3 regions of the Aliiroseovarius sp. PTFE2010 genome follow, and region 3 is predicted to be linked to each of the others. Evidence: riboswitches for the same ligand, from Rfam matches in the RefSeq annotation. Region 3 holds a riboswitch; each other region holds the start of a gene.
The links. A riboswitch is a leader RNA that binds a small molecule or an ion and turns the genes downstream of it on or off. The one in region 3 is predicted to bind cobalamin.
Positions count from the first base shown of each region.

Region 1: another riboswitch for cobalamin. It lies ahead of ACP2AV_RS03810 (DUF1636 family protein); the one in region 3 lies ahead of ACP2AV_RS13540 (energy-coupling factor ABC transporter permease).
Region 2: another riboswitch for cobalamin. It lies ahead of ACP2AV_RS04445 (TonB-dependent receptor plug domain-containing protein); the one in region 3 lies ahead of ACP2AV_RS13540 (energy-coupling factor ABC transporter permease).

Region 1 is NZ_JBNFVY010000001.1:773,010-783,625, reverse strand. Features, by position in the region: gene cobN (cobaltochelatase subunit CobN) at 1-2,631, opposite strand, end outside; gene cobW (cobalamin biosynthesis protein CobW) at 2,647-3,702, opposite strand; gene ACP2AV_RS03810 (DUF1636 family protein) at 3,704-4,102, opposite strand; cobalamin riboswitch at 4,195-4,401, opposite strand; gene cobO (cob(I)yrinic acid a,c-diamide adenosyltransferase) at 4,440-5,051, shown strand; gene ACP2AV_RS03800 (cobyric acid synthase) at 5,055-6,503, shown strand; gene bluB (5,6-dimethylbenzimidazole synthase) at 6,507-7,130, opposite strand; gene cobD (threonine-phosphate decarboxylase CobD) at 7,127-8,098, opposite strand; gene cbiB (adenosylcobinamide-phosphate synthase CbiB) at 8,115-9,050, opposite strand; gene ACP2AV_RS03780 (hypothetical protein) at 9,047-9,823, opposite strand; gene ACP2AV_RS03775 (histidine phosphatase family protein) at 9,820-10,386, opposite strand; gene cobU (bifunctional adenosylcobinamide kinase/adenosylcobinamide-phosphate guanylyltransferase) at 10,452-10,616, shown strand, end outside.
Region 2 is NZ_JBNFVY010000002.1:115,874-126,489, forward strand. Features, by position in the region: gene ACP2AV_RS04430 (ABC transporter ATP-binding protein) at 1-401, opposite strand, end outside; gene ACP2AV_RS04435 (FecCD family ABC transporter permease) at 398-1,381, opposite strand; gene ACP2AV_RS04440 (ABC transporter substrate-binding protein) at 1,378-2,238, opposite strand; gene ACP2AV_RS04445 (TonB-dependent receptor plug domain-containing protein) at 2,213-4,078, opposite strand; cobalamin riboswitch at 4,205-4,410, opposite strand; gene ACP2AV_RS04450 (TRAP transporter large permease) at 5,002-6,315, opposite strand; gene ACP2AV_RS04455 (TRAP transporter small permease) at 6,318-6,782, opposite strand; gene dctP (TRAP transporter substrate-binding protein DctP) at 6,933-7,904, opposite strand; gene ACP2AV_RS04465 (dihydrodipicolinate synthase family protein) at 7,975-8,976, opposite strand; gene ACP2AV_RS04470 (AraC family transcriptional regulator) at 9,133-9,897, shown strand; gene ACP2AV_RS04475 (universal stress protein) at 10,066-10,524, opposite strand.
Region 3 is NZ_JBNFVY010000012.1:651-11,266, forward strand. Features, by position in the region: gene cobI (precorrin-2 C(20)-methyltransferase) at 1-530, shown strand, start outside; gene cobJ (precorrin-3B C(17)-methyltransferase) at 527-1,279, shown strand; gene ACP2AV_RS13510 (cobalt-precorrin-6A reductase) at 1,252-2,007, opposite strand; gene cbiE (precorrin-6y C5,15-methyltransferase (decarboxylating) subunit CbiE) at 2,006-3,202, shown strand; gene ACP2AV_RS13520 (cobalamin biosynthesis protein) at 3,184-3,570, shown strand; gene cobM (precorrin-4 C(11)-methyltransferase) at 3,567-4,412, shown strand; gene ACP2AV_RS13530 (cobyrinate a,c-diamide synthase) at 4,419-5,729, shown strand; gene cobA (uroporphyrinogen-III C-methyltransferase) at 5,726-6,445, shown strand; cobalamin riboswitch at 6,481-6,662, shown strand; gene ACP2AV_RS13540 (energy-coupling factor ABC transporter permease) at 6,721-7,398, shown strand; gene cobF (precorrin-6A synthase (deacetylating)) at 7,463-8,209, shown strand; gene ACP2AV_RS13550 (ABC transporter permease) at 8,410-9,141, opposite strand; gene ACP2AV_RS13555 (ABC transporter ATP-binding protein) at 9,138-9,863, opposite strand; gene tenA (thiaminase II) at 9,860-10,546, opposite strand; gene ACP2AV_RS13565 (ABC transporter substrate-binding protein) at 10,543-10,616, opposite strand, start outside.

The sequences.
Region 1 (10,616 bases), on a different contig from region 3:
CGCCGGCCCATAGACCCGCGCCGCCGGGGCCTGGCCGACATAGGGGTTCCAGTCGGGGGCTTCATCGCGCATGGCCAGCGCGCGGATGGCCTGGGCAAAAAGCGACGAAAGTGCCGGGAACACATCGCGAAACAAGCCCGAGACCCGCAGCGTCACGTCGATGCGGGGCCGGTCCAGTTCGGCGATCGGCAGCACCTCTACCCCCGACACCCGCTCAGACCCCTTGTCCCAAACCGGGCGCACCCCCAGCAGATGCAGCGCCATGGCAAATTCTTCGCCCGCGGTGCGCATGGTGGCAGAGCCCCACAGATCAACGATCAACCCGCGCGGCCAGTCGCCTTCTTCTTGCAGATGCCGGCGCACCAGTTCTTCGGCCAGCTTCACCCCCTGGGCATAGGCGGCGCGGGTGGGCACGGCGCGCGGATCCGTGGTGAACAGGTTGCGCCCGGTGGGAAGCACGTCGCGCCGCCCGCGATAGGGCGAACCTGCGGGCCCAGCCGCAATGCGACGCCCGTCCAGCGCGGCCAGCAAGGCGCGGCGCTCGGCCCCGGCCGACTCGGTTGCATCAAACGCCCCGACCGTTTGCGGGGCACGGCCCCAGATATGCAGCCCTTCGCCGAACTGGCTTTCCTTGATGTCGCAAACAAAGCGATCGATCCGTGCGATCGCCTCAGCTGTGGACGCGGCGCGGTCAAGCCCCAGGTCATCCTCGACCCCCAGCACTTGCGCTTCGGTTCGGATATCCGCCTGGAGCCGGTCGCGGCGCTTTGGGTCCAGCCCATCGGCGTTCGAAAATTCGTCGAGCAGCGCCTCAAGACGGGACAGCCTGTCAGGCGTCTGGCTCTGGCGCATCGGCGGGGGCACATGCCCCAGGGTCACAGCGCCGATGCGGCGTTTGGCCTGTGCGGCTTCGCCCGGGTCGTTGACGATAAAGGGATAGATCACCGGCAATGCGCCGGTCAGCACTTCGGGCCAGCAATCGCCGGACAGCGCCACGGATTTGCCCGGCAGCCATTCCAACGTGCCATGTGCGCCGATATGCACCAGCGCGTCCGCCTGACGCTGTAGCCACAGGTAGAAGGCCACATAGGCGTGGCGCGGGGTGCGCGACAGGTCATGATATTCATCGTCACGCAGCTTTGGCGTGCCGCGCTCGGGCTGAAGCGCCACAATCGTGCGTGCAAGGCGCAGCGCAGCAAAGTGAAAGGCACCGTCAGTGACACTGTCATCGTCTTCCGGCGCGCCCCACGCCGCGTGCAAATCATCAATTAGACGTTCGGGCAGCTGGGTCAGATAGCGCTGGTATGTTTCAACAGGCAGGGTCATCTCACGCGCCAGCAGCCGTGTTTCAAGATCGGGCACGGCCGGGTCCACATCATATCCGGCCTGCGCCAGATCCGACAGGATCGCACGGGCCGACGCCGGGGCATCCAGCCCAACCGCGTGACCCATATTCCAATCCTTGCCGGGATAGGTCGAGAGCATCAGCGCCACGCGCCGCTCACGCGCCGGTTTTGCCGCCAGATCCAGCCAGCCGCGCACACGGGCCACCACGGCGCTGATACGCTCGGCATCGGCGATATGCGCGAAACGCGAGAATTGCAGATCCGGGTCGCGTGGGCCTGGCTCTTTGAAGGACACGACACCGCCCATCAGCCGGCCGTCAACCTCGGGCAGGACGACATGCATCGCCAGATCAGCGGGCGACAGGCCCCGTTCCGCTTCGCGCCAGGCCGCGCGCGTCGAGGTGGCCAACGCGACCTGAAACACCGGCGCATCACCCGCATCCAGCGGAGAGTTCACCGCCGCGCCCTTGCCGCTGAAGGCGGTGGCGTTCACGATGGCATCGGGCGCATAGGCGCGCGCCTGCCGGGCCAGCCACCCCCCGACATCGGGGGCTTTCAGCGACGGCACGAAAAGCGCGCGCACGTGATAGCCCTGCGCACGAAAGGCATCAACCAAGGCTGTGACCGGCGCAAGATCTGCCGCCACCAGATAGGACCGGTAAAAAACGATCAGGACGCGCGGATCGTCACTGACGGGCATGTCCGCCAGCGGGCAGGCCACACCATCGTGCGGGGTCCAGGCGCCAACAGGCGGGACAGACTTGGCCCCGCGCACCGGCGCGCCATAGAGCCCCGCCGCCAGCGCCATTTGCGCCAGCGCGGCCTGCGCTGCGACCGCCCCGCCCGCATCACACAAATCTGCCAAGCGGCGCAGGGTCGACACGGGCAAGGTTGAAAACGCGTCAAGCCGCGTGTCTTCCCGCCCGTCTGCGGGCAGCACGGCCACGGCAATCGCGTTACGCCGCGCCAGCGCAAGGACCTGCTGCACGCCGTATTCCCAATAGGATACCCCGCCGATCAGCCGGATCAGGATCCCCTTGGCCCCGACCAGTGTATTTTCGACATAGGTATCGACGGACAGCGGATGGCGCAGCGCGGCCAGGTTCGCCAGACGCAAGGACGGCAGCCGCCCCTCGGGCCCGCCACCCCGCCGCCACCCTTCCGCGAACGCGCCAAGGTCACTGTCGGAAAAGGACAGAACCACCAGATCCGCCGGGTCCTGGCCCAGGTCGGTCGGGGTGTCTAGCTCTTCCAGACCGTGGCTTTCGCGGAACACGACATGCATGGCAGGTGTTTCCGCTTACTCGGCGGCCTGCGCGGCGGGATTGAGTACCGCAAGGATGGCATCGCGGTCGATGTCGTCATGTTCGCCAATGACCACCAGCCGCCCGGTGCGCGGCTCTTCTACCTTCCATGGGCGATCATATTGATGGCGCACCCGCGCGCCCACGGCTTGCACCAGAAGACGCATCGGCTTGCCGGACACGCTTGCATAGCCCTTGACGCGCAGAATGTTGTTCGCCTTGGCCAAGGTCTCGATGGCCCGCACCAGGTCTGCCGGATCGGTCAGTTCGGGAATGTCCACGACAATGGATTCGAAATCGTCGTGTTCATGGTCATCGTGATCATCGTGATGTGACGGGCGGGCGTCCATGTCATCCTCGGCTGCGGCTTCCAGCCCCAGGATCACGCGGGGGTCGACCACGCCTTCGGCCACTTCCACGACGGGCAACGGGCGGGGCGCCTCGGCGGCAATGATCTCTTTGGCCTTGGCCACGCCGTCGGGGCCGGCCAGATCGGGTTTGGTCAATAGAATGATATCGGCGCAGGATATCTGGTCTTCGAACACTTCCGAGAGCGGCGTTTCATGGTCCAGGCTGTCATCGGCGGCGCGCTGCGCATCCACCGCCGCCACGTTGGGCGCAAAGCGGCCCGCCGCCACCGCTTCGGCATCGGCCAGCGCGATCACGCCGTCCACGGTGATTTTCGAACGGATATCGGGCCAATCGAACGCCTTCAGCAGGGGCTTGGGCAGGGCAAGGCCAGATGTTTCGATCAGGATGTGGTCCGGGCGCGGATCAAGCGCCATCAGCGCCTCGATCGTAGGGATGAATTCGTCCGCGACGGTGCAGCAGATGCAGCCATTGGCCAGTTCCATGATGTTTTCCGCCGGGCAATCGGGGATGGCGCAGCCCTTGAGGATCTCTCCGTCAACGCCCACGTCGCCGAATTCATTGACCACCACGGCCAGCCGTTTGCCACCGGGGTTTTGCATCAGATGCGAGATCAACGTGGTCTTGCCCGACCCGAGAAAGCCCGTGATCACCGTGACCGGCAGTTTCGCAAGATTGGTCATGTCAGGACTCCTGGGATTGGGTGACTGGGGGAATGCGCGCAACGCAGTTGCGTTTGAAATGTTCGGGGCGCTCGCGCCAGGGAATGACACCATCGGCGCTGTCGTGATACTGGGTCGCCCCCATAAGTATCATTTCGGGATGCGACATTTCATCGACGTTTGCAAAGACATATGTCCATTTCGCATCGCCGCCGCGCAGCGCAACCGTGCAACCGTGATCGCAGTTCTGCAGGCATTCGACAGGGGTGATGCGCAGGTCTTCGATGCGATCGAGCCCGGTGAGCCCGTCATAAAGTGCCTGCCCCGGCCGACGCGCATCTGACGGGATTTCTTGCCCGCGCCGGCATTTGACACAAACGAGCAATTCGGTCTGTGGCTGGCTTTTCGCCTTGGCTTCCATATCCTCGGTCCCATGGTCATGGGACGCGGGTAAGATGGCGGAACAGACCCGAACACCGGGCAGCATCCCGTCACCGAAACACCCCGTCCGGTTTCAAGCGGTTCGTGCTGGCAGGTCTCCCGGCTTCCGGATCTCGGGCGATTGCCCAGTGGCGGCTCATCCTTCCCGGCCTTTGCCAGTGGTTCTGAGCTGCCGTCTCCGGTCACGGTCGCGGGGGCGGCTGTGCTTGACCGCAAATATCGCGGCTGCACATTCCCTATTCACCTGTTTACACAGGCACCAACACCGCGCCAGATGGTCCGAATCCCCGGGGCTTGTCAAGAAAGAGGATGTCAAAATGAGCAAAGACGAAAACGCCCGCCACACCGAGAAGATGCGCAAAATCAAGGCCGCGCGCGACAAGATGATGGAAACCAAGACCGAGGAAAAAGGACTGATCATCGTCCATACCGGAACGGGCAAAGGGAAATCATCCGCTGGGTTTGGCATGATCATGCGCTGCATCGCCCACGGGATGCCCGCCGCTGTCGTTCAGTTCATCAAGGCGAACTGGGACACAGGTGAAAAGACCTTTCTGCGGGAACGATTTGCGGACGAATGCCGTTTTTTCGTATCCGGCGAAGGCTTTACCTGGGAAACGCAGGATCGCGAGCGCGACATCGCAGCGGCACAAAACGGCTGGAAGATCGCCAAGGAACAGATCCTGGATCCGCAAATCCGGTTTGTACTGCTGGACGAGATCAATATCGCTTTGCGCTATGATTATCTCGATATCGACGAGGTCGTGGATTTCCTGCTGCATGAAAAACCTGACATGACACATGTCTGCCTGACAGGGCGCAACGCCAAGCCCGAGTTGATCGAAGCCGCAGATCTGGTGACCGAGATGTCGTTGATCAAACATCCGTTCCGCGACGGGATAAAGGCACAGGCGGGCGTGGAGTTCTGAGTCATGGCGCGCGCGTTGATGGTCCAGGGCACCGGGTCCAATGTGGGCAAGTCCATGCTTGTCGCTGGGCTGTGCCGGGCGGCGCGGCGGCGCGGTATTTCTGTTGCGCCGTTCAAGCCGCAGAACATGTCCAACAACGCCGCTGTGGCGCAAGAGGGCCATGAAATCGGGCGGGCGCAGGCGCTGCAGGCGCGGGCCTGCGGGCTGGCCCCGCATACGGACATGAACCCGGTACTTCTCAAGCCCGAAACAGACACTGGTGCCCAGGTCATTGTTCAGGGCAAGCGGCTGACAACGGCGCGCGCGCGCGATTATGCCCGGCTGAAACCGCAGCTTTTGAATGCGGTTCTGGACAGCTTCCACCGGTTGCGCGCCGCCCATGATCTGGTGATCGTCGAAGGCGCAGGCAGCCCTGCCGAGGTGAATCTGCGCAAGGGCGACATCGCCAACATGGGTTTTGCCGAGGCGGCAGAGGTGCCGGTCGTACTGTGCGGCGATATCGACCGTGGCGGCGTCATTGCCCAAATCGTCGGAACACAAGCGGTGATGGCGCCCCAAGATGCGGGCCGCGTCCAGGGGTTTCTGGTCAACAAGTTTCGCGGCGATCCAAGCCTGTTCGACGATGGCTATGCCATGATTGAACAGCATACCGGCTGGCGGGGGTTTGGTGTGGTCCCGTGGTTTAGCGACGCCTGGAAACTGCCGGCCGAAGACGCGCTCGACATCGGCGCGCCAGTTCGGGCCAACGGGTTTCACATCGCGTGTCTGCGCCTCAGCCGGATTGCCAATTTCGATGATATTGATCCGCTCACGCAGGAACCGGACATGCGGATGACAATGCTGCCCCCTGGTCAGCCGATTCCCGCAGATGCGGATCTGGTAATCCTGCCCGGCACGAAATCAACACGCGGCGATCTGGCTTTTCTGCGGGCACAGGGGTGGGATATCGATCTGATCGCCCATTATCGGCGCGGCGGACATGTGCTGGGCATCTGCGGCGGATACCAGATGCTGGGCCATGAGGTGGCCGATCCGGACGGTATCGAAGGCCCGCCCGGCGCGACGCGCGGACTGGGTCTGCTGGACATCCGAACCCGGATGGGCGGGGACAAAAACCTGCGCGAGGTCTGCGCGCGCCATACGGACACGGATTTGCCGTTTCGCGGATACGAAATCCACATCGGGCAGTCCGAAGGGCCCGATCGCGCGCGCCCCTTTGCCGATGTGGACGGCGAACCCGAAGGCGCGGTCGCGCCTGATGGGCGCGTGTCCGGCAGTTACCTGCATGGAATGTTCGCCGATGATGCCTTTCGGGCCGCATGGCTGCGCCGGTTGGGCGCCACGCCGTCCGGCGTCAACTATGAAGAGACGCTGGAGCAAACGCTGGATGCGCTGGCCGATCATCTGGAAACACACCTGGATGTTGCGGGGCTGCTGGCCCTTGGGCGATGAGCGTTAGCGTATTTGCCAGCGGGTCGGCGTGTTCTCTTGCCAGCCCACCCGATGCAACAACGGGGTGTCATCGTCGAACTCAGGGTAACCGATACAAAGATAGGCCGTAAAACGCCAGGTTTCGGGCACCTCGAACAATGCCGCGATACGATCGGGGTCGATGATCGACACCATGCCGACGCCGACATTGCAGGCCCGCGCCATGAGCCAGAGCGCGTGGATCGCCATCGCCGTCGATTGCTCTAATGTTTGCGGCATGGTTTGCCGCCCCAAACCCCGGCCTTCGATCGGCGCGGTTTCGGTGAAAATGGCCAGATGCTCGGGGGCTTGGTTCAGCCCGGCAAGTTTCAGCGCCATGTAGGCCTCGCGCGAAGCGTCCTCATAGCCTTGGGCAGCCGCTGCATTGCTGCGCTCAAAATCTGCGCTGACCTTGGCCCGCAGGGTCTTGTCCACGACGCGCAGAACACGCCAGGGCCTTGAATTGCCGACCGAGGGCGCGCTGTCCATCGCCTGGCGCAGGGTATCCAGCACTGTGGGCGCAAGCGGATCGGTGCGGAAATGGCGTGTGTCGCGCCGCCATGCCAGGATCGTCTGCAGGGTGTCCTGATGGGCTTGGGTCAGTTTCATCCTTCGGCCGCCATCGCCTTGGCCAGCTGGTCCCATTGCCTATCCCCGTCGGGCAGACCCAAGCGTATCCAGCTGTCTGAATAGGGAAAGATCCGGCTCCAGACCCGGTGCGCGGCCAGTGCTTGCTGCGCTGCTGCGGCGTTGCCGGTCTGATAGGTGCGAAACAGCGTGGTTCCGCCAACCAAGCGCCATCCAGCACGGCTGGCCAATGTGTCGAGTCTGCTTGCCCCCGATTGCAGCAACGCGATTGTCCGGTCCTTCCAGGCGCGGTCCATCAGGGCGCGGCTGGCGATCTGGATCGCTGGGCCGGAAACCGGCCAGGGACCCGCGTGTTCAGCCAAACGGTCTGCCAGACCGCCGTTGGCAAGCGCAAATCCCAACCGCAGCCCCGCCAGACCATAGAATTTCCCGAAAGAGCGCAGCACCACGATGTTGTCTTCCACAAGCTGCGGCGCAAAGGACAATTCCGGTTCAGGATCGGCAAAGCTTTCGTCAATGATCAGCACGCCGACCTGGCCCGCAAGCTGGCGCAGGGTCTCGGGTGCGGTCCGGCGACCATCGGGGTTGTTGGGATTGACCACCACCGCCAGATCCGCCCCGGCCAGCGCCGTGTACTCGCCCACCTCATCCACTTGCCAGCCACAGGCGCGCAATGTCGCAGCATGTTCGTTATAGGTTGGGGCCAGAACGCGCGCGCGCCCCGGCGCACGCAGCCATGGCACGATCTGAATTGCGCCTTGCGCGCCGTTCATCGCAATGACTCGGGCCGACGTGCGATAGGCGTGCGCCGCGGCCTGGCACAGGCGGGCCATGTCGGCTTTGCGCGGCAGCACCGCCCAGGACTCGGCGGCAATCGCGGGCAGCGGGTATGGCGCCGGATTGATCCCGGTAGAAAGGTCCAGCCAGTCTTCAGGCGCGCCGCCCAGACGGGCCATCGCCGCATCAAGATTGCCGCCGTGATCTCGTATCTCATCCATGCGCGTCTTAGAGCAGCGCCAGGCCGGCCAGCGCAACCCCGCAAAGACCCATGACCCTGCGATAGAGCGAAAGCGCGCGCTGCAGGTCGTGCGGCTGCGGGTCGGGGGCGCCTTCGTTCAACCACGGTTCGTGCGCGACGTCACCGTCATACATCCGCGGGCCTGACAGGCGAACGCCCAGCGCGCCAGCCATGGCGCTTTCGGGCCAGCCGGCATTGGGCGACCGATGCTTGGGCGCGTCCCGGAACATGACCAAAAGGGCGCGCCGAAGATGGCGGGACACGCAGGCGAACGCAAGCCCCGTCAGTCGCGCGGGCAACCAGTTCACCAGATCATCCAGCCGCGCTGCCGTCTTGCCGAAGGCTTCGTAACGGTCGTTACGGTGAGCGATCATCGAATCCATCGTGTTGATCGCCTTGTAGGCATAAATCCCCGGCAGCCCCAGAAGGGCGCCCCAGAAAAGCGGGGCGACGATCCCGTCTGATGTGTTTTCCGCCAGGCTTTCGGTCGCGGCGCGCGCAACTGCGGCGCTGTCCATCCGGTCCGGGTTGCGCCCGACGATCATGCTGACCGCGCGGCGCGCTTCGGTCAGATCGCCCCCAGCCAAGGGGCGCGCGACGGCGACAACATGATCGTGCATCGAACGCATCGCGATCAGTGGCCATGCCAGCACTGACCCGATCACGACGCCGATCCACCCGCCGGGCAGCATCCCCTGGACCGCCCAGGCCGGACCCACGGCAAGCGCTATGACCACAAATGCCGTCAGCGCCCCGGTGCTTAACCTACGCTGACGTGGCCCCCGGTTCAGCCGTCCTTCACAAGCCGAGATCACCCGCGCCAGCCAGGTCACAGGGTGACCCACCAGCGCATAGAGCCTGCCCGGCCAGCCAAATGCCAGGTCCAGCGCCAGACCCCCCAGCATCATCAGAGCAAAAGTCATGCGCCCCCCGTCTCGAAGGTCAGCACATCCGTCAGGCCGGCCTCGCGCAGCGCATCCGCGCCCCGTACCGGAACCGCGCCGGGGGCAAAGACCAACCCCCTGGCCGAGCCGGTATGAGCACGCACTACCGCAAGCGCGCCCAGATCCTGCGCCAGGTCCGCCATTGGGTCCGGCGGCCCCCGTCGCGCGCTGCAACGGCGGGCGGATTCGCTGGCGACCGCGCCCAGTCGCGCCAGATCGCCGTGCGCGGCGGCTTGCGCCCAATCTTCGACAAGGTCGCTCACGTCGTCGAACGCCTCGTCCTCGGCGTCCGTCTGAACGGGGTTGCCCCATAGCCCGCCCAGGATGGCCGCGCGGGGCGGTCCGGCCATGGCGCGCACAACCCGCCCCTGACGCGAGGCCCAAAGAAGCCGATCCGGGTTTGGGAACATGAGCGGATCGCTGGCCTTTTCAGCACAAAGACACGCCCGCGCCAATTGCTCGGGCGGGCCGTCGTAGCCTGCCGCCCTGGCCATTGCCACCAGCGCCGCAGTCGAGGCCCCTGCCCCGATCCCAAGCGGGAAGTTGCGCGTAATTCCCGCTGGCAACGCGCCCAGTCCCAACTGCGCGGCAAAGCGGTTCAGAACGTCCGCAGTAAAAGGCGCGGCGACTGCGCCAGGCGCGGATACGTGCAGCTTTGGACAGACCATCGTCACCAGCACGACCGGGCCATTTGGGCCAAGCCGCCCCTGCACCCATTCCCCGAAATGCGCGGTGACAGTCGCGCAATTCATGTGCGGTTGACCTCGATCACCGACAAGGGGCCATCGGGTCCGCAGCGCAGCCGGGTCACCGACAGGTTCGCAACTTCAAACGCCAATCCGCCCGGCACATGTCCACTGACCAGCGCCAGCGCGGCGCGGATCACACCGGCGTGGACCACCAAGGTCACAGGGCCGCTGGCCCATGCTTTCCGCCCGTATTCCGTCAGCACGGGGGCCAGGCGATCGCACAGTTCGGCAAAGCTTTCACCGCCCGGCGCGGCATGTTGTGCAAGGTCTTCGCTGGCCAGAACCCCAAGGTCTGGCAATTGGTCAAAGGCCAGACCATCGTGGTCGCCGAAGTCCTGCTCCCAGAGGCGCGCATCCAACGTGTGGCCGTCAAACAATGCTTCGGCGGTCTGCTGACAGCGCAGGGCGGGGCTGCTGATGACCTGCGAAACCGGGCTGAGCTGCGCCCTGAGCGCAGAGATGGCGGCGGGGTCTATGCGCGCCATGACATCGGTCCGTCCAAACAGGCGGCCTGGGATCGCTACCGGCGCGTGACGGATCAGGATCAACTCCGCGCTGGAATTCATTTTGGTGCCCAAGATGTCGGCTTTCGGCTTTCTTTTCGTGTCGGAAAATGCTTTCCCACAAGACCATGCAAAAGTCGATACTGATCACCGGCGGCGCCCGTTCGGGCAAATCCACATTGGCCGAACGCAAGGCGCTGCAGCCCTGCGGGCGCGCCATCTATATCGCGACGGCGCGGATTTATGACGGGGACAGCGAAATGGCCGCGCGCATCGCGGCGCACAAGGCCCGG
Region 2 (10,616 bases), on a different contig from region 3:
AGGCGCGTCGCGGTCCGGCCCCGAAACCCGTTCAGGTCCATGCGTTGCATCGCGCGATCCACAGCCGCAAGGTCGGCGTCACGGGGGCGCTGACCGGCTGCCAAATGCGGCGTGCGACCCAACATCACCAGTGTGTCAATATCAACGGGCCATGCGATTTCTCGCGATTGGGGCATCCACGCGACGGCGCGGCCACGCTCGCGGGGCGACAGTGCGGCCAGTGAACTATGACCGACACTTGCGATCAGACCCAAGGCCGCGCGCATCAGCGTCGTTTTACCTGCACCGTTCGGGCCAATGATACCGACCAATTCCCCTGTTCCGACGCGCAGGTTGATGCCGCGCAGGATATCGCGGTTGCGGCGCGCAACGCCGAAATCACTCAGGGATAGCAAAGTCACGCGATATCCCTTCGTGTGCGGTAGATCAGGTGCAGGAACAAAGGCGCACCAACCAGTGCGGTCACAACGCCAAGTTTCAGATCACGGCCCGGCAAGATCACGCGCACGGCAATGTCTGCTGCCAGCAGCATCGCGGCCCCGCCAAATGCGGATGCCCAGAGCAACCGACCCGGCCGTGCGCCCACAAAAGGGCGTAGCAGATGCGGCACAACCAGCCCGACAAACCCGATCGCCCCCGCCACCGCAGTCGAGGCACCAACGACCGCTGCGGTGCCAAAAATCAGTGTCAGACGCATCCTGCGCAGGCCGATCCCCATCGCCTCGGCCGCATCCTCGCCCAGCGTCAACGCATCCAGCCCGCGCGACAATGTGGCCAGCATCAGCGCCCCGAGCACGATCAGCGGAAAGGCGATCCAGACATGGGTCATCGAACGGTCCGCAAGTGATCCCATCATCCAGAATACAATCTCGTTGGCGGCAAAGGGATTGGGTGACAGGTTCAGCACCAGAGATGTGAACGCCCCCGCCAGCGCCGATATCGCGATGCCCGCAAGGATCAGTGTCAGGGAAGAGCCGCCTGGACCGGCCAGCACCAACACCAGAAAAACCCCGATCAACGCGCCGGCCAGAGCAGCCAGCGGCAGGCCAAAGGCAAACGCCGCAGCCAGTCCCGTCTGTATCGCCAGCACCGCGCCCAACGCGGCAGACCCTGAAACGCCGATCAGACCCGGGTCAGCCAGCGGGTTGCGCAGATATCCTTGCATCGCGGCCCCGGCCAATCCAAGTGATCCACCGATCAGCACGGCAAGCAAAGCACGTGGCAGGCGAATTTCGCGCATCACCAGCGTCATCGGGCCTTCATCGCCTGCGAACAGCGCGTTGAGACTTTGGAACACCCCGATATTTGCCGGACCAACAACCAGGGCCGCAAAAAATAGTAAGGCCACCAGCGTCGACAATATGAGTACCAGCCGTGTCATTGTTGCACTTCCTGCAACTCACGGCGTAGCGCGACCATTTCGTCGATGGCCCGCAATACGAAAGGCGTGCCGCAAACCCAATCACTGTCGGTCATGGATGCCTCGGGGCGCGCGCGACGCAGCGCCTCGATCACCGGATGGCTCTTTACCTCTTCAGAGCGCGATGCGCCTGGATACGGACGGCTGGTGATGACCGCATCGGGCATGGCCATCGCCAGAACCTCCAGCGGGATGATTCCACCCGCGTTGAACCCGTCTTCGGCGGCGATGTTGTCCAGACCGGCGATGCTGAGAATTTGCCCTGCCAGCGTCTTGTCGCCAGAGGTGTAGCCATTTGCGTAGTAGAGCGCTGCGCGGGGGCGCGATGCAATCTCGGCCCTGTAGGCTGTCAACCGCGCGTCAAATTCCGCAGTGATCTTCGCTGCGCGTTCCGGCTGGCCCAGAACCGCCCCCATCTGCGTCAGCCTTTCCTGCACATCCTCTAGAGAATAGGCAGGGTCGAATACGGCAACCGGAATTTCGAGCCGTCTCAGCATATCCACAGTTGCCCGTGTGCTGAAACTGCCCGCGACGACCAGATCGGGTTGCAGCAGATATATCTCCTCGGCCAATCCCCGATTCCTGTGAAAATTCACGGCTTGCTCGACCATTGCCGAACTGCGCGGGTCTGACGCCAGATAAGAGACTGACAAAAGCTGTCCTTCGCCAGCAACCAACATGGCCAATTGATCGGTGCAAAGGTTCATCGACACGACTCTGGTCGGCGTGTCGGACATCGCGGCTACGGGCGCGCTGGTCAGCGCGCCCGCGAGGCATAGCGCCCGTATCGCCTCAGAAATTCGCACTGATGCCAACATAGGCCGCACGGCCCCGTGATGCGAAACCCCAGACGTCTACTGCATCGTCATCGAACAGGTTCGTGATGCGCCCATTCAGGGTCAACGTGTCTGTCAGGTCATATTGTGCGGCAACATCGACGGTCGTGTATGCGGGCAATTCCACCGTGGCGTAAGCTCCGAAGTACTGCGTATCGAAGTTGCCCGACACATGCCGGATGTCCGCTGAAACCGTTCCGCGCCCGCCAAATGTGTCCAGCGTCGCGCCAAGCGCCAGCTCGTGACGCGGCCTGCGGATTTCAACACTGTTGTCGGGGTTCTTGGCGTCAATGTAGGTGTAGGCAAGCCGCAAGGCGAGCGCATCTGTCGCTTGCATGGTTCCCGACACTTCGATGCCTTGACGGTCACTATCACCGGCTTGGTTTTCGTACGAGAACGTCCCCGGCCCGGTGCTGACCGATGTGATTTCATCTGTCAGGGTTTCGTTGAAATAAGTGACGTCGATCAGGCCTCGACCATTCAAGACAGCGAACTCTGCCCCGATATCGAAGCTCTTGTTGCGCTCGGGGCTCAGGTTCGGGTTGCCTGTATACCCAAAGGCGGCGGCGTAAAGCTCGAAATAGGACGGGTTCACAACGCCCGTACCTGCTGATGCGTGCAACCGCACCCCTGTATCAGGCAACTGATAGGACAACCCGACATTCCAGGTCGTTGCATTCTCGAACACATCATTGTCGTCGAACCGCGCGCCTGCCTGCACATCAAGTCCGTTTGCAAAGCTGCCGCGATATTCCAGAGCAATAGAGGTGGTTTCGCGCCCGTACAGCGGGTTGGAACTGCTGCTGTCCTTCTCGTTTTCCAGCAGCAGGTTCAGCAGATGGTCAGCGTCCGCCACCGCGCGCCCGTCCAAGCCATAGCTCAAACGATACTTCCACGCCTCTGTGTCCGTCGTGGTCGGCGCACCGCCGTTGTAGGTCGATGTGTATTCCGTATTCTCGTAAGAGAGACGATGCGTCAGCCGACCGCCCATCATCTGGTATTCAGCATAGATGGCTGCGGTCTTTTCATCGCGGGTGGAACCGGTGGTCGGGTCATCGACCACATAGCTGTCGGCATCCGTCGCGCCGAACGGGGATGGGTCGGTATCGTATTCTTCTTCCGCCCGGCGCAGGGTAAATCCGAGCTTGAGGTCGTCAGTGACCAGGTAGTCACCCGACAGGATACCGGTGGTGCGTTGCAGCCCGTCCTTTTCACCGCCGTCACCCGACTGATCATAGCCGTGATCCTCGGTGTGCGAGAGCGAGAACGACAGCCCCCCCCGTTCATTGCGGCGCGAAATGAGGGTGCTCGCAGTCGTCGCTGCCCCGACTTCCAGCGAGGCCGAATAGGACTCACCGATCCCGCCCTTGCTGGTGATGATGTTGATCACCCCCGCCGATGCGTTCGATCCATAATAGACCGACTGCGGCCCGCGCAGCACTTCGATCCGCTCGATGTTCGCTGTCTCCAGCCCGCTGAGGATGTATTCGCCATCGCCCCCGGCGGCCTCGATCCCGTCGATCAGGATCAGGGTGTGATTGGCTTCACCGCCGCGGACACGCACCTGCGTAAATGAGTTGCTTGACCCATTGACTGAAACGCCAGGAAGGGCGCGCAGGGCGTCCTGCACCGTCGCGATGCCGCGTTCCTCGATTTGCTGTGACGTGACAACGCTGGCCGCGCGCCCGAAAGCGTCAGCGTCAATCGGTGACAGGCCGCCGCTAACGATAATCTCGTCCAGCGCAAAAGTTTCCTGTGCCGAAAGCGGGTTTGCAAGAAGCGGCGTGACGGCCACGGAAGCCAAAAAATAGGTGCGGAGCATAATTAACCCTCGGATACGACCCATCAGGGACGTTGAATTTGAAATGTCATTTGAGGGAAGAGCCCCCCGCAGACGGTGAAAACACCACAAGCGGAAGATCCGCAGCCCTGACGCCCCTCGCGCCCGGACAGGGTGAACACCTCGGCAGGTCTCCTGACTCGCGGGTCAATGCTTGGCCGGCCCTTCCCATCACGCAAAGTGTGACAGTGGATATACCGACCTCGCTCTCCGCCTACAGTTGCGGGGGCAGTCGTGGATTTGGTCAATTGACCGAACCACGTTCCCTTTTAACCGGACGGCGAACCGCCCGGACCGAAGCAAAAAGATAGTATAAGCAGGCGACGACCTTGAAAAGGGCGAATTTTGCTTATCAGATACTGTCGCTCGCAGTTGATCGCATCGATCAAAAAGGGGGGGGTACCTGCCCGTCTACTGGCCCGTCTACTGGCATCACTTGGAAGCAGGCATTGGATCTTGTGCCGACACCCGCGGGAGCTGGGCCGCCACACAACCACCCATGCCACAATCGGCGATAAGCGCTTTGCAGGTCGCAAGTCTTGCGCCTCGTACTGACCGCTTTGGTGTTTGTGAAACCCCGCGATTGGGCCTACGGTCGGTCCCCCGCTCATCTATCAGGGCGCAAACCAAATGGCGGCTTGGGGTGCCACGAACCACGTGTTGGTCAGAGCAGGTGTTCAGGTCCAGCGTGCTTTCGCAAACGCCAAGGCATCCTACGGCGCAGCGTTCGACCCCCGGCGCAACGGAAGAAAACCGATCTGTTCAACAAGGTTTCGCAGGCGTTTTCGACCAATTGACAAGCAGCCCGCTGCAAGGCGCAACGGGCTGCGAGGCCGTAGCCCGGACCGACAAGACAGCATAGCGCTCTGCCACTTGTCGGCCCTGCATATTGGCAAACCTGCCGGCTACAAGAAGCTGGGCAACCAGAGGGCCAGTTCCGGAAAGAGGAACAGCAGGAACAGAACCAGCACTTCCAGGCAGATGAACGGAATCGCCGCGCGATAGATCCGCAGCATCGATATCGACTCTGGCGCCACACCGCGCATAACGAACAGCAAAAGGCCGAAGGGCGGCGTCAACAGGCTGACCTCCATCACCACCAGGAACAGAACGCCAAGCCAGAGCATGTTCACGTCCTGCGCCATCGCGATCGGCAGAAAGAATGGCAGGGTGACCAGCAGCATGCTGACCTGATCCATGAACGCGCCCAGAAAGATCAACACACAGAGCATCATCAACACCGCACCAAAGGCCGTCAGGTTCAGCCCGTCCACGAAACCCAGCATCCCTTCGATCGCCCCGGACAGGGACAAGAGTTGCGAGAAGGTCGTAGAACCAGCCACGATCAGCATGATCATCGAGGCGACCTTGGCTGTTTCGGAAAGCGCGGTATACATCACGTCGAAGGACAGTGACCGATAGGCCGCCGCTGCGATCATCGCCGCCATACAGCCGATTGCAGCTGCTTCGGTTGGTGATGCGATGCCTCCGAAGATGCTGCCCACCACGGCCACAAAGATCAACATCAGCGGCAGGACGTAAACCAGGAACGGGCGCCATTTTTCGCGGCGCGTCAGGTTGCTTACGCTTTCCTGAACCGGTGCCAGCTCGGGGTTGATGGTGCACCGGATCAGCACGTAACCCAGAAAAAGCGCGGCCATCAACATACCCGGCATGAGCCCCGCCACCAGAAGCGACGAGATCGGAATATAGGCCAGACTGCCAAGCAGAACCGCCAGCGCCGACGGCGGGATCAGCATGGCAATCCCCCCGGTCGCCATGATCGGCCCCATCGCGATGCCCGGATCATAGCCGCGTTTGAGCATGTCGGGCAGAAGAACGCCCCCCATCAGGGCCGTGTTGGCAATGGTCGACCCCGTGAGCGATGAAAAGATGGTGCCGCCGGTGATGGCCACGACCGACATGCGGCCGGGAACGCGCGAAATCAGAATGTCGACGGCGTTGATCGCCCGGAAGGCGACTTTGGACTGGAACAGGATCTCTCCCATCAGCAGAAACAAGACGACGGGCAGGAAGGAAAACTTGGCCACGGATTCAAACATTTCACCGGATAGAAATTCCAGCGACCCGGTGCCCCCCATGAACAGCACCATGCCGATCAGATTGGCACCGATAAAGGAAAAAGCGACCGGCAGGCCGATGGCCATGCCGAACGCGATGATGGCAAGCATCAACAAGAGCGCGAGATACCACTCCATGGTCAGAACCCCCCCGAGATTGGCGCCGCCTCGGCGGAATCCGGTTTGTTGCCAACGATGCGCAGCACAAATTCGATGGCCATAAGCAGGAACGAGACCGGTATCACCGCCAGCAGTGGCCATTCCGGGATCACCAGACTTTTGTAGATGGCGCTATTGCTTTCGAACGCGTTGTAAGCGGCCCCCGCACTGAAATAAGCAATCGACAGACACACCGCGAGGCCAACAAAGTCGGCAAACAGGTCGAGCGCGCGCGCGCCCGCGCGCGGCAGTGTCTTGGCAAGGATGTCGATCTTGACATGGAGCCCAAGGCGGAGCACCCAGGGCGCGGCGGCGAATGCCCCCACATAGATCGAATATTCCGCCACCTCGCCGACCCACTCAACCGTGGGCAGGCCCAACAGGCGCAGAAAGATATTCATCGACACCGTGACGGCGATGAAACCCACCAAAATCCCAAAAAACAACACAAACCCCTTAAGCACACCATCGTGTACCGCGCGAACTTGTCGCAACATTTCAGACACCTCCCTATAGTCTCGGCAAAGTCCCATGCGACCGCTCTTGGTCACATGGGACATGCACGTGGCCGCAATGGTACCGCCACGTGCGCGGGCTCATTGCTGGGTAATAAATGCGCGAATTTCGTCAGCGACCGTCGCGTTGATCTTTCTGGCTTCCTCCCAGCCAACACGACGTGCCGTCTCGTTCCAGATCTTTGCCTGGTCGGCTGGCAACACGATGGTTTCGATGCCTGCTTCTGTCTGCCGCGCGATTTCCCTTGCGTCATTTTCGGCGACCAGGTAGTTCCCGCGTTCCAGTTCAAGCATCATCTCGTTCAGCAACGCCTGCTGTTCTTCAGACATGCTTTCCCATAGCTTCAGATTCATCAGCACGTGACCGTTGCCGGTAAAGAACCCAGGTTCGACGCGATATTTCGTCACCTGATCCCAGCTATAATCAAAGATGCCTTCAGCGACCCAGCCGTAACCGTCGACCACCCCGCGCTCCATGAGCGTATAAACCTCGGGCACAGGGGCCGAATGGGTTGACGCCCCAAGCGCCGAGAAAAACGCCTGGTAGGCCGTGGACACGCGGATGTCGATCCCGCTGAGATCGGCGGAATCGATCGGTTTGTTCAGGTAAAGATAGTAGGGCGACGTGTCATAGGTGCGGCCCAGATAATGCAGGCCCTTTTCGGCGTGCAGATTCTGAATGTATTCGTAACCGCCATTCTGGCGAAGCTCTGCGATATCGACCTCGGACAACTTGAAGAAGTCGGCCTCGGGCAGAACGTTGGTGTACCAGCCGCCCGTCACGTAGGCCATGCCGTAGACACCGCCCTTTACCTTCTTGACGATCTGCACCGGGCTGCCGATGGCCGGCGCACCGCCCAGGTAGTCGATCTGCACCAGACCCTTGCCGCGCTCGTTCAGTTCATCAATGAACGCCTCATAGCGCGATGCAATAATCGATCCGGCGGTCCAGCCGCTCACAGCGCGGATCGTTACTTCTTCGGCCAGTGCCGGAACTGCCGTCGCCAGAAGCGCCAGCGCTGCGACAGTGTTTCTCGTCAGAACCTTCAACATGGTCTTTTCCTCCCTTTGAATGGTTTTGGCGCCCGGCGCTTATGGCCGGATCACCAGTTTTTTCAGGTCTTCACAGATCAAATGCGCCCTGCTTGACTTCGTCCGAAACCGCGTTCCATCTGCGCGCAGCTTCGACGGTGCCTTCCAGATAGGCTTTTGGCATCAGATCGAACGGGGGGCGTGTCGGGCCCGCGTTGATATATCCCGCAGCGTTGAAACGTTCCTTTTCCAACGGAATGTTGTATTTGGAAAATTCGCGGAAATCGCCGTTGGGAAAGAAGGTCTCGTAGCTCCAGGTGATCCGATCTGTGAGCCTTTGGGCCATTTCGTCTTCACCGGCGGTGATCAAATCGCGCAGTTTGGTGCAAGGCAGCATGCCGCAGCTTGCTGATCCGGCCCAGGCGGCCACGGATACATCGGCGTCGACTTCCCGGGCTTTCAGCCAATCGCGTTCCAGCGGCAACAGCCGGATCCGGCCCTTCACGGCCTCTAGACTGCGCGCGTAGATGTCGTCGACACCGATCGTCTTGGCGGCCACGACCTGCGGGATCTCGGCAAGCTCGGCCCAGGTTTCGGGGGTAATCCGCCCCTTGAAGGCTTCGGGATTGTCGTAAATCACAATGCCCAGTTCCGGCACTGCTGCAGACACGTCGCGATAATATTGCACGATCGCCTCGGGCGCCAATTGGCACCACATGGGGCGCCCCAGCATGGTTCCATGGGCGCCAAGATCGCGCACGAACTTCATGCGTTCAATGGTTTCGCGTGTGCTCTGCATCGTTGTCCCGATACAGACAGGCACGCGTCCGGCCACCGCTTCGACCACCGTCGTGACGTACAATTTCCATTCTTCGGGGGTCAGCGTGGCTTCTTCACCGAAGGTGCCGTTGGTCAGGATGGCGTCGACGCCGTCTTCGATGATCTGGTTGACGGCGCGGCGTGTCTCTTCGACATCGATGGCGACGCCTTCATACAGCGGGTCGGCCGCCTCAGGTGTGCTGCACGAGGGGATAATTCCCCAGATTCCTGTCACGTCTGCAACCGTAATTCGGCATCCGTTGGCGTTTGGCATTGCTTCTCTCCCAATAGTGCAAAAACACTGGCCGTCCGTGACTTCCTGCATTTGAGGCACGGCCATTCCATGGTCATAACTTAGGGACAGCGATGAAGATGGCGCTACCGGGTCTTTGGACATAGAATAACGCGATTCAGACAAAAGGCCGGCTTCATGAAATACCTACCACCCAACAGCTACGACAAACCCGGATCGCTGATATCCTTCACCGTGCGCCAATGCGCGAACCTCACGGTGGTGCCGCGCCATAGCCACGCGCACCCGCAACTTCTCTATACCACGACCGGATTTCTTCAGGTGCGCACCGACAGCGGCAAGTGGGTGGTACCAAACGGCCAGGCCTTCTGGCTACCGTCAGACGTGGCGCACGAGGTTACGTGCAACGGCAGCGTGACCATGCACAGCCTGTTTTTCAACACCTCTGGCGACGCCGAATTTCTGGACACCTGCAGCGTGGTCACAATTTCCCCTCTGCTGAAAGAGCTGATCCTGTACACCACCCGGACAGTCGACACGCTGGATTCGGCCGCCTCTGAGCGCCTGATCTCGGTCATTCTGGACCAGGTCAGCCACCTGCCCGCCGAGCCGCTGTTCCTGCCGGTCGCAAGTGATTCCCGCCTAAAACCCATTATCGACGGGCTTCTGGACGATCCGTCCGATTCACAGTCGCTCGATGCATGGGCCAACGAAGTGGGCAGTTGCGCGCGCACCCTGTCGCGGCTGTTTATCACACAAACCGGCCTGACCTTTGGCAGGTGGCGCGAAAGGGCGCGGGTGATCGCGGCGTTGAAAGGGTTGTCGGAAGGTCGCAGCGTGACCGAAATGGCCTACGCGTTGGATTACCGCTCGCAAAGCGCCTTTATCAACATGTTCAAACGGACAACCGGACGCACACCTGGAAAGTTCTTTACGCACTGACTGTCGTCATTTCGCACACGCGGACCGATGCGATCATCGGTTATGCGCGGTCGCGAGGTATTTACGCTGCACGCACTATTCGGCACAGTTCGGCCAAACACCTGATCCATAACCATGCACAGCGTGCGCCACCCCGCACGGGCCGGCGCAACGGCCCGTCTCTCGGTCCTATGTCTTCGGGAACAGTTCGGAATCCTCGACCACCTTTTGCGCAAGAAGCAGGCTGCATTTCAGACGGTCGCCAAGCTCGGCGGTGACCGATCTCCTCAACCAGTGCGACCAGAACCCATCGCGATGATGCCCCGCGATCACAAGATCCGCGCCCAACTCATCCGCAATCCTTGTAATGGTTGCAACCGGGTCGCCGAACTCCATTCGCACCACCGGTTCCAGCCCCATCGCGGTGAGCCTGTGGCGCCCCTCTTCCAGTACCGCTTCGAAATCAGCTTGCTGGCGGCGCAGCGCTTCGGCGTCCGCAGCCTGGGCCATTGCACTAACCGAGGACGTTTCAACAACCGCAAGCAGATGAACCGCAGCGCCTGTGATCTGGGCCAGTTTCGCGCCTTCGCGAAGGGCCAGCCGCCCCTCACGGGATCCATCGTAACAGAGCAGTATGGTTGCGTACATCGAAGGGTCTCTTTGATTTGTTTCGCCACTTGCCAATTGGTTAGTTCGACACTAGTTAGGTGCCTAATTAACTACAAGCGATGTTTTCCCCG
Region 3 (10,616 bases):
CGACCGAAATCCCGCTCAGCGATCCACGCTACAACCAGATCTTGTCCGCCTTTTACGAAGACAGCGCGGCGCGCCTGCGCGCCCTGTCCGAAGGCGGCCAGGATGTGGTTGTCGTCAGCGAAGGCGATCCGTTCTTCTATGGCTCGTTCATGCATCTCTATACCAGGTTGAAAGACACCTGCCCGGTTGAGGTCGTGCCCGCGATCACCGGCATGAGCGCCGCCTGGACGGCGACCGGCATGCCGATCACCTGGGGCGACGATGTGCTCAGCGTGCTGATGGGCACATCCCCCGAAGACGCGCTGGTCGACCATATCACACGCTCTGATGCGCTTGTGATCATGAAAATCGGCCGCAATATCGAAAAAATCCGCAATGCGCTGCGCCGCGCCGGCCGCTATGACGCGGCCTGGCTGGTTGAATATGCCGCGATGGCCGAACAGACCGTGCAAAAACTTTCCGAGGCGGGCGACAAGGTCACACCCTATTTCTCGATCATCGTGGTACATGGCAACGGGAGGCGCCCGTGACAGGGTCGCTGGTGATCGCCGGGCTTGGCCCTGGCGCCGGGTCTCTGGTGACGCCCGAGGTCACCGATGCCCTGGCGCAGGCCACCGATGTGGTGGGCTATATTCCCTATGTGGCCCGCGTTGCCGCGCGGCCCGGACTGACGCTTCACCCGTCCGACAACCGGGTCGAAATCGACCGGTCCCGGCACGCGCTGGAACTGGCCAGCGCAGGGCGCCATGTTGTGGTCGTCTCGTCGGGTGATCCGGGGGTGTTTGCCATGGCATCCGCCGTTTTCGAAGCGCTTGAGGCCGGACCTGCCGCCTGGCGCGATCTGGATATCCGTGTGCTGCCCGGCATCACCGCGATGCTGGCGGCCGCCGCTCGTGCCGGGGCGCCGCTGGGCCATGATTTCTGCGCCATCAACCTTTCCGACAATCTCAAGCCGTGGTCGCTGATTGAAAAACGGCTGCGCCTTGCGGCAGAAGCGGATTTCGCAATGGCCTTTTACAATCCGCGCTCGAAATCCCGCCCCGAGGGGTTCACCAAGACCTTGCAGATCCTGCAAGAAAGCTGCGGCGATGCGCGACCAGTCATCTTTGCGCGTGCCGTATCGACACCCGACGAAACGATCCGCGTGGTGCCGCTGACCGAATGTACGCCCGATATGGCCAACATGCGCACCGTGGTCTTGGTCGGCTCGTCGACCACGCGGATCATCGCGCGCGCCGGTGCGCCGTTTGTCTATACCCCCAGATCGGTCGACACATGACCCAGCCAGCGCAACACTTCGGCGATGGAATGTGCTTCGGCGCGTTTCGCGATGGCGGGTCGGTCGATCATCAGGACTGGCAAGCCCAGCTCGCGCGCGGCAAGGATCTTGGCCTGCGCACCGGTGCCGCCCGCATTTTTGGACACCACCAGATCAATGCGATGCTCGCTCAGAAGCGCCCGGTCGCCCGCCAGCGTAAAAGGCCCGCGATCCACGATCACCTCGGCCCGGGGAAAACCCAGGGGGGTCGCCGGCGGGTCCACCAGCCGAAGCAGGTAGGCGTGTTGTGGATTGGCGGCAAAGTCCTGCAGATGCATGCGCCCTACAGCCAGCATGACGCGTTGCGCGGGGCGGTCGAGCGCGGCCACCGCGCCGGCGATATCGGGAACATGGGTCCAACGATCCCCGGGCCCCGCCTGCCAGGGTGCGCGGGTCAGTGCGATCAGCGGGGTTTTGGTGCGCGCGCAGGCGTCGATGGCGTTGCAGCTCATTTGCGCGGCAAAGGGATGGGTGGCATCGATCACATGGGTGACGGCATTGTCGCGCAGATAGCGCGCCAGCCCACCGGGGCCGCCAAATCCGCCCAGGCGCATCGGCAGGCCTTGCGGTGCGGGGTGTTTCACGCGTCCGGCCATGGAAACTGTGCCAGCCAGGCCCGCTTCCGCCACCGCCTTGCACAGGTGGCGGCCCTCTGTTGTGCCGCCAAGGATCAGGAGGTTTGGGCGCATGTCTGACACTCCGTGGCTGACCGTGATCGGACTGGGCGAAGATGGACCAGACGGGCTGTGCAGCGCAAGCCGAGAAGCACTGGCGCAGGCCAGCTGCATCATGGGCGCCGAGCGACACCTGTCGCTGCTGCCAGACAGCGCGGCCCAGCGGATCGTCTGGCCGGTGCCCTTTGCAAGCGGGGTCGAGCAGCTGATGGCCCGGCGCGGTCAGCCGACAGTGGTTCTGGCGTCGGGCGATCCGTTCTGGTTCGGGGCCGGCACGACACTGGCCAGGCGCCTGGACCGCGCGGAATGGCGGGCCTTTCCGGGGCGTTCGATCTTTTCTCTGGCGGCCGCGAAATTGGGCTGGCCGCTGGAACACACGCTGTGCCTTGGCCTGCATGGCGCACCCTTGGCCCGGCTGCGCCCGCATCTTGCGCCGGGGCGCCGGATCATCGCCACACTGCGCGACGGCGAAGCGGTGGCGGGGGTCGCACAATACCTTTGCCGCTGCGGTTTTGGCGCATCCCGGTGCACGGTGCTAGAGGCGCTCGGCGGTCCACGGGAACGGGTGACGGAGGCCCCCGCACAGGATCTGGCGACCCAGCGGTTTGCCCATCCGGTCTGCGTCGCTATTGAGGTAGCGGGCGCTGGCCAAGCTCTGCCGCTGAGCGCGGGGCGCGCAGATGACTGGTTCGACAGTGACGGCCAGATCACCAAGCAACCGGTGCGCGCGCTGACGCTTTCGGCGCTGGCGCCGCGCCCGTTCGAGCATCTGTGGGACATCGGCGGGGGCTCTGGTTCAATCGCGATCGAATGGCTTCTGGCCGACCCGACGCTGACCGCCACAACAGTCGAACTTCGCGCCGACCGGGCCGCGCAGATCCGCGCCAATGCGGCCCGGCTGGGCGTAGACCGGCTGAACGTCGTCGAAGGCCGGGCGCCCGGTGCCCTATCTGGACTGGACGCGCCCGATGTCGTCTTTGTCGGCGGCGGGCTGTCGCGCGAACTTCTGGCGCATCTTGAAACCTTGCCCGCGGGTACGCGAATTGTGATCAACGCCGTGACGCTGGAAAGCGAGGCGCTTTTGACGCAAGCGCAGGCCAGACTGGGCGGAGCGTTGATGCGCATAGAAATTTCCAGCGTCGCCCCCATCGGCCCCAAGCGTGGTTGGCGCGCGGCCTATCCCATCACCCAATGGAGCCACAGGCTATGATCGTGGCGGGGTTTGGGTTTTCCACCCGTGCCGGGGATGACAGCCTGCGCGACGCATTGCGCAAGGCCTGCAAGGCCGCCGGAATTGCGGCCCCCCACGCACTGGCCACCGCGCAGGACAAGGCCCCGGCTCTGGCCCGGTTTGCCCACACGCTTGGCTTGCCCGTGCATCCGATCCCGCAAGAAGCGCTGAGCGCGCAGATCACGCACACGCAATCCGCGCGGGTCGTGGCAGAGCGTGCCACCGGCTCGGTCGCCGAAGCCGCCGCCCTTGCCGCAGCCGGACCAGGCGCGCGGCTCTTGATCCCCCGCATGCACGCGCAAGACCGCCTTGCCAGTTGTGCCCTCGCCGAAGGAGCCCCCTCATGACCGTACATTTCATTGGCGCCGGACCGGGCGCGCCGGATCTGCTGACCCTGCGCGGGCGCGATATCATCGCAAGCTGCCGCGTCTGTCTATATGCCGGTTCGCTGGTGCCGCAGGCCATTTTGGAACATTGCCCGGATGGCGCGCATATCGTGAACACCGCGTCGATGGATCTGGATCAGATCATCGCTGAAATCCTGCGCGCGCACGCGGGCGGGCAAGATGTGGCGCGGCTGCATTCCGGCGATCTGTCGGTCTGGTCGGCCATGGGCGAGCAGATGCGCCGGCTGCGCGCCGAAGGCATTCCCGTTTCGGTCACGCCCGGCGTGCCTGCCTTTGCCGCCGCCGCGGCGGCGTTGGGGGCAGAGCTGACGCTGCCGGGACTGGCGCAATCGGTGGTGCTGACGCGCACCTCGGGCCGCGCTTCGACCATGCCCGAGGGCGAAACTCTGACCAATTTCGCGGCCACGGGCGCAACGCTGGCCATTCACCTGTCGATCCAGAACATCGCCGCGGTGGTCGCAGATCTGACGCCCGCCTACGGGCCAGATTGTCCGGTCGCCGTGGTTTACCGCGCCAGTTGGCCGGATGAAACGATCTTGCGCGGCACTTTGGCGGATATCCAGGACAAGCTGACCGCCAATATTCAGCGCACTGCCCTGATTCTTGTCGGACCCGCGCTGGCGGGCGAAGGGTTTGACGAAAGCTGCCTCTACGCGGTCGACTATGACCGCCGCTATCGGCCGCAAAGTGCGGACAGCCCCTGGGCCACTTGGACCGACGACACAGACACCCAGGAAACAGACGCCCAGAAAACAGACACCGAGGAAACAGATAATGGGTGATGCGCCATGAAGGGCCTGATGATTTCCGCGCCGTCCTCGGGTACTGGCAAGACAACCGTGATGCTGGGGTTGCTGCGCGCGCTCAGCGAAGACGGCGTGGCAGTGCAGCCGTTCAAATCCGGCCCCGATTACATCGACCCGGCTTTTCACCATATCGCCTGTGGACGCCCGAGCTTCAATCTTGATGACTGGGCCATGGGCCCGGCGCTGTGGCAGGCGATTTCTGCGCAGGCGCGCGGGGCCGATCTGTGCGTTGCTGAAGGGTCGATGGGCTTGTTCGACAGTGTTGCCACGCGCGGCCAGCAGGGGTTCGGCAGCAGCGCCGAGACAGCCCAGGCCATGGGCTGGCCCGTCGTTCTGGTGATCGATGTGGGGGGGCAGGCGCAGTCTGCCGCCGCCACCGCCTTGGGTTTCAAGACCTACAACCCCGATCTGCCCTTTGCGGGGGTGATCTTCAACCGCGTTGCCTCGCCCCGGCATGAGCGGCTGGCGCGGCTGGGAATGGAGCGCGCGGGGCTGCCGGTGCTGGGGGTTTTGCCGCGGCGTGGCGATCTGACCCTGCCCGAACGGCATCTGGGGCTGATACAGGCCGTCGAGCACCCTGACCTCGATGCGGCGATCGCGGGCTATGCCAATTTTCTGCGCGAACATGTCGATATGGCCGCCCTTCGCGCGGCAGCTGATGGACAGCCCTTGCCGACCGACCCGCCCGCGCTACCGCGCCCCCCCGCGCAGCGCATCGCCATTGCCCGCGATGCGGCGTTTTCCTTTACCTATCCGCATCTGCTGGAAGGCTGGCAGGCAGGGGGGGCCGAGATTTTGCCCTTTTCACCGCTGGCCGATGAGGCGCCGCACCCGGATGCCGATATCGTCTGGTTGCCCGGTGGGTACCCGGAATTGCACGCGGGCAAACTTGCTGCGGCCGCAACGTTCCGCGACGGTCTGCGCCGCCATGCCGAAACGCGCCCTGTGCATGGGGAATGCGGCGGCTACATGGCCCTGGGTGAGGCGCTGATCGACAAATCGGGTGCGCGCCACCGGATGGCCGGACTGCTGGGTCTTGTCACCAGTTACGAAAAACGGAAATTCCACCTGGGCTATCGGCGCGCGGTGCTGCGCTCGAACATGCCGGGGTTTGCCCCGGGCACTGCCCTGCGCGGGCATGAATTTCATTATTCGAGCATCCTTGAACAACCCGACCCGCCGATGGCAGAGGTGCGCGACGCCGATGGCAATCTGGTGCCCGAGACAGGCTCGCATCGGGGGCATGTTTCGGGGACGTTCTTTCATCTCATTACGCAAGAGGAAGACGCATGACCGGCTTCGTCAGCTTCGTGGGGTCCGGGCCAGGCGATCCCGAGCTTTTGACAATCAAGGCCGTGGACCGGCTGCAGCGGGCGGATGCGGTGCTGTTCGATGACTTGTCCTCGGGCCCGATTCTGGACAAGGTGCGCAGTGGCGCCGATCTGGTGGGGGTCGGCAAGCGCGCCGGGCGACAATCGCCCAAGCAAAACCACGTCAGCCGCTTGCTTGTGGATTATGCAAAGCTTGACCAGCGCGTGGTGCGGTTGAAATCCGGCGACAGCGGCATTTTCGGGCGACTCGAGGAAGAGATCCTTGCCCTGAAAGAGGCCGGCATCCCCTACGAGATCATTCCGGGCATCCCGTCGGCCTGTGCCGCGGCAGCCGCAGCAGGCATTCCGTTGACCCGGCGGCTGACGGCGCGCCGGGTGCAGTTTGTCACCGGCCATGACGTGACTGGCGATCTGCCAGAAGACATGAACCTTGCCGCGCTGGCCGATCCGTCCGCGTCGACGGTGGTGTTCATGGGCAAGCGCACCTTCCCGAAACTTGCGGCCATTTTGATCGACGCAGGGCTGCCCGCCAGCACCCCTGCGCTGTTGGCCGAAGCGGTCGGCAAGCAAGCCCAACATATCGAACGTCACACGGTCCAATCGCTGGCTGACCAGTTAGCACGGGAAATAGGCGATAACCCCGCGCTCATCCTCTATGGGCCGTTATCGGAGCCATAGATGTCGCTTCCATACTTGTTCACAAAGCGATCACCTGTAATACTAAACCATACGGCGACACGTCACGTGTCATAATAGGGAACCGGGTGAAAATCCCGGACTGCCCCCGCAACTGTGAGCGGCGAGCTTGAAGGAAAACCACTGGCCGACAAGGCTGGGAAGGCCGGAAGCGCAACGACCCGCGAGTCAGGAGACCTGCCGTAACAACCACTAATTGCCGTGCAAACGGTACATCCTGCTGCCGGAGGGGCAGCCACAGAAACGAGGGATACCCCATGCATATCGAACCCGGCGTCGTTGATGGCGCAAAGATGGCTTTCGCTTACGCGACCGCAACCGGCGCAGTCGCCTATTCAGCGAAACTGGCAATGGATGATCTGCGCGCCCATCCGGCCGGATCATTCGCCGCACGCACCCTCATGGCCACGGTCGGCACGTTCGTGTTCTTTCAGATCCTGCCGCATTTTCCGGTCGGCGTGTCCGAAGTTCACTTCATCCTGGGCACAACCCTGTTCCTGGTGTTGGGCGCTGCGCCGGCGGCGTTCGGGCTTGCGCTGGGGCTTTTGGTTCAGGGGATGTTCTTCGCCCCGTCCGATCTGCCCATGTATTTCGTCAACGTGACGACATTGTTGGTCCCACTGCTTGGCATTACGGCACTGGCACGGCGGATCATCCCGGCCCGCACGGCCTATGTTGATCTGGACTATGCCAGCGTGCTGAAACTGTCCGCGATGTACCAGGGCGGTGTGGTTGCCTGGGTCGCCTTCTGGGCCTTTTACGGTCAAGGCGTTACCGCTGAAACCTTCCAGTCTGTCTGGACATTCGGCGCAGCCTACATGCTGGTGGTTCTGGTCGAACCGGTTGCCGATCTTGCCGTCCTGGCCGGTGCCAAAGCCCTGCGCGGGCTGGAACAGTCGGGCGCGGTTCACAAGCGCCTGTACAACGCGGCCTGAACCCACGATTTTCATTGCCCGGGTCGATACTGCGACCCGGGCTTTTTTATGCCCGGATGCCTGAATGATGAACACGGCCCGCAAAATCTGGCTGATCGGCGTTGGTACCGGAAACCCTGCGCATGTGACGATTGAAGGCATGCGCGCGCTGCGCGATGCGGCGCTCATCCTGGTGCCGCACAAGGGGCAGGGCAAAGACGACCTGGCCGAAATCCGCTACCGCATCATCGCGGCCTCGGGGTCACAGGCCAAAATCGTTCATTTCGAATACCCAAAGCGTGATCCAGGCCTGCCCTATCAGGAACGGGTCGCAAGCTGGCACGATGAAATCGCCCGCCGCTGGCAAGCCGCGATCGCAGCGGCCCAAACCGATGGCCCGATTGCGCTGCTTGTCTGGGGGGACCCGTCGCTTTATGACAGCACGCTGCGGATCGCTGCGCGGCTACAGCCCAAGCCTGCGGTGCAGGTCGTGCCCGGCATTACCGCGATTCAGGCCCTGACGGCCGCCCATGCCATCCCGCTAAACGTGGTGAACGGGTCGGTGCATATCACAACCGGGCGCCGTCTTCGCGCAGACGGCATCCCCCAAGGGGAAGATACGGTGGTGGTAATGCTGGACGGGCAATGTTCGTTCCAGTCGCTTGACCCCGAAGGGGTGCACATCTGGTGGGGGGCCTATCTTGGCTCTGACAAGCAGCGATTGATCGAAGGACCGCTGGGCGAGGTTGGCAACGATATCGTCCAGACCCGCGCCGCGGCGCGCGAAAAACACGGCTGGATCATGGACATCTATCTGCTGCGCATAGGCTGAGCCCAGATTTCCCCCATGCCAGACCGGCGCGCTGGGTCCGCCACCCGACCGTCAATGAATTGGCGCAGATTTTCGCACATGCGTTGAAAAGCGCCTGCGCGGGTCTGGCGGCCACGCTGCCCGTTTTCGAACCACGCCCCCAGACCTCTGGGTAGTCCAGTTTTTGGATCCCATTGCAGGCGCAAGCGCGGTGGCGGTGTTCACTCCCACCGTAGTCGCGCGGCCGCTTTGTTTACCACAAAATACAGGGCTATCGTCATGACGGCCAGTGTGATCAGGCTGGCAAACATCAGATCGGTCTTGGCGCGGCCGTTCGCAAGCAGCATCAGATAGCCCAGCCCCTTCGATGCGCCCACCCATTCACCGATCACTGCCCCGACCGGGGCGTAAACAGCGGCCAGTTTCAATCCTGTTCCCAGCGATGGAAGTGCATGGGGTATCCGGATCCGCCGCATGATCTGCCATTGCGTGCCGTTCATCGTCTGCGCCAAATCGGCAATATCGCGCGGCACGCGGACAAGCCCGTCGTAAAAGGCGCTGGTCACCGGAAAGTAGATGATCAGAACCGCCATTATCACCTTGGATGACATGCCATACCCGAACCACAAGGTCAGAATGGGGGCCAAGGCAAAGACGGGCACGGCTTGTGTGAAAACCAACAGCGGCATCACCAACCGGTGCAGGCGCTGTGAGCTGGCCAACTGGATGGCTGTCGCAACGCCCAGCAGGGTTGCCAGTACAAGGCCCAACATGACTTCGGTCGCGGTGACCAATGCATGTTCGCCAATCAGTACGCGGTTTTCCCACCCGGCTTGGGCCACGCGCCAGGGGGACGGCAGAATGAAATGCGGGGCCCCCGTGATCCAGACCATCCCTTGCCAGAGCATTAGTGCGAAAACGATGGCGCCCAGACCGTAGCGAAGTTGGCTCATGCCAGCCCCCTCAGCTGCGCCAAGAGTGCCGCCTGGCATGCGATTGTGTCGGGGGCGTATTGATCGCGCACGGGGTCGGTATCCGGCAGATGCCGGGGCGCGGCGCCGTCGCGCGTCAACACCACGATCTGATGGCCCAGCCGTACCGCTTCGGCCGGATCATGGGTCACTATCACAACGGTTTTTCCTGCAAGCAACTGCGCCGACAAATCCTGCATGTCCGCGCGCGTGCTGGCATCGAGTGCTGAAAACGGCTCGTCCAGCAGCGCTATGGGACAGTCTTCCATCAGGGTGCGGGCCAGCGCCGCGCGTTGGCGCATCCCGCCCGACAAGGCGGCAGGTTTGTGGGAATGATACCGGGCCAGGCCAACGCGCCCGAGCAGGTCTTTGGCGCGGTCCATGTCGGGGCTGGCGCCGCGCAGGCGCGCGCCAAGCACCACGTTTTCAAGGACGGACAACCATGGCAGCAGCAAATCGGATTGCGCCATAAAGGCGATCCGTCCGACCAGCGAGTCGTGGTCTGACGCGGTAACATGGCCTGTAAAGACCCCCGCGCATTCCAGCCCTGCGATCCGTCGCAAAAGCGTCGATTTTCCAACCCCGGATCGCCCCAGGATGCAGGTGCATTTTCCAGCGGGCAGTTTCAGGTCAATTGAAGAAAACAGCGGCCTGCCGGCGATGCTATGGCTGCCGCAGACATGGATTGCGGGCGCATCGCTCACGCCGCCCGCAGCCCCATGTCCCAGAACGCCGCCTCGAGCTGCGTCGCTGTGGTGAACCTGCGCTGAAGCTGCGCCCACCGGGGCGAGGCGGCGGGATCATTGCCCAACCGCCGCGCCACCGCCTGATCGATCATCCGGCCGACATTGGCCATTACCGATTGGTAATCCTGCGCCGCATAGGTCTCAATCCACGCCTGATAGGGCGTCGCGGGCGCGCAGGTACGCGCCAGACGCAGGCCAATTTCGCCATAGCCAAAACAACAGGGCGCCAGCGCAGCCATCAGGTCAAGAAAATCCCCCTGCAGGCCCGCGTCCAGAACATAGCGCGTGTAGGCCAGGTTTTCGGGCGCTTCGGATGCCGCGAAAAGCGTGGCTTCGTCGATCCCTTCGCCGGCACAGGTTTCGACGTGCAACGCCATTTCATGATTGACCAGCGCGTCGACGGTGCTGGCGCAGGTCTTCATCTCGTCCAGTGTTTCCGCTTTGACCACGGCGAATGACCATGCCCGCGCAAAATGCACAAGGAACACGTAATCCTGGATCAGATAGTGAACGAATGCCGCGCGCGGCAAACTGCCGTCACCCAGCCCGGTGACAAAAGCATGATGCGTATAGGCCTGCCATTCTTGGGGGCAACATGCGCGCCAGCGCGCAAAGGTCTTGCCATAGGGTTGATCGGTCATTGCGCTGTCACATCAATGGCGATTTTCGAAACAGGGTTTATCGCGGGTATCAGGCGCGCGTCGGACAAGA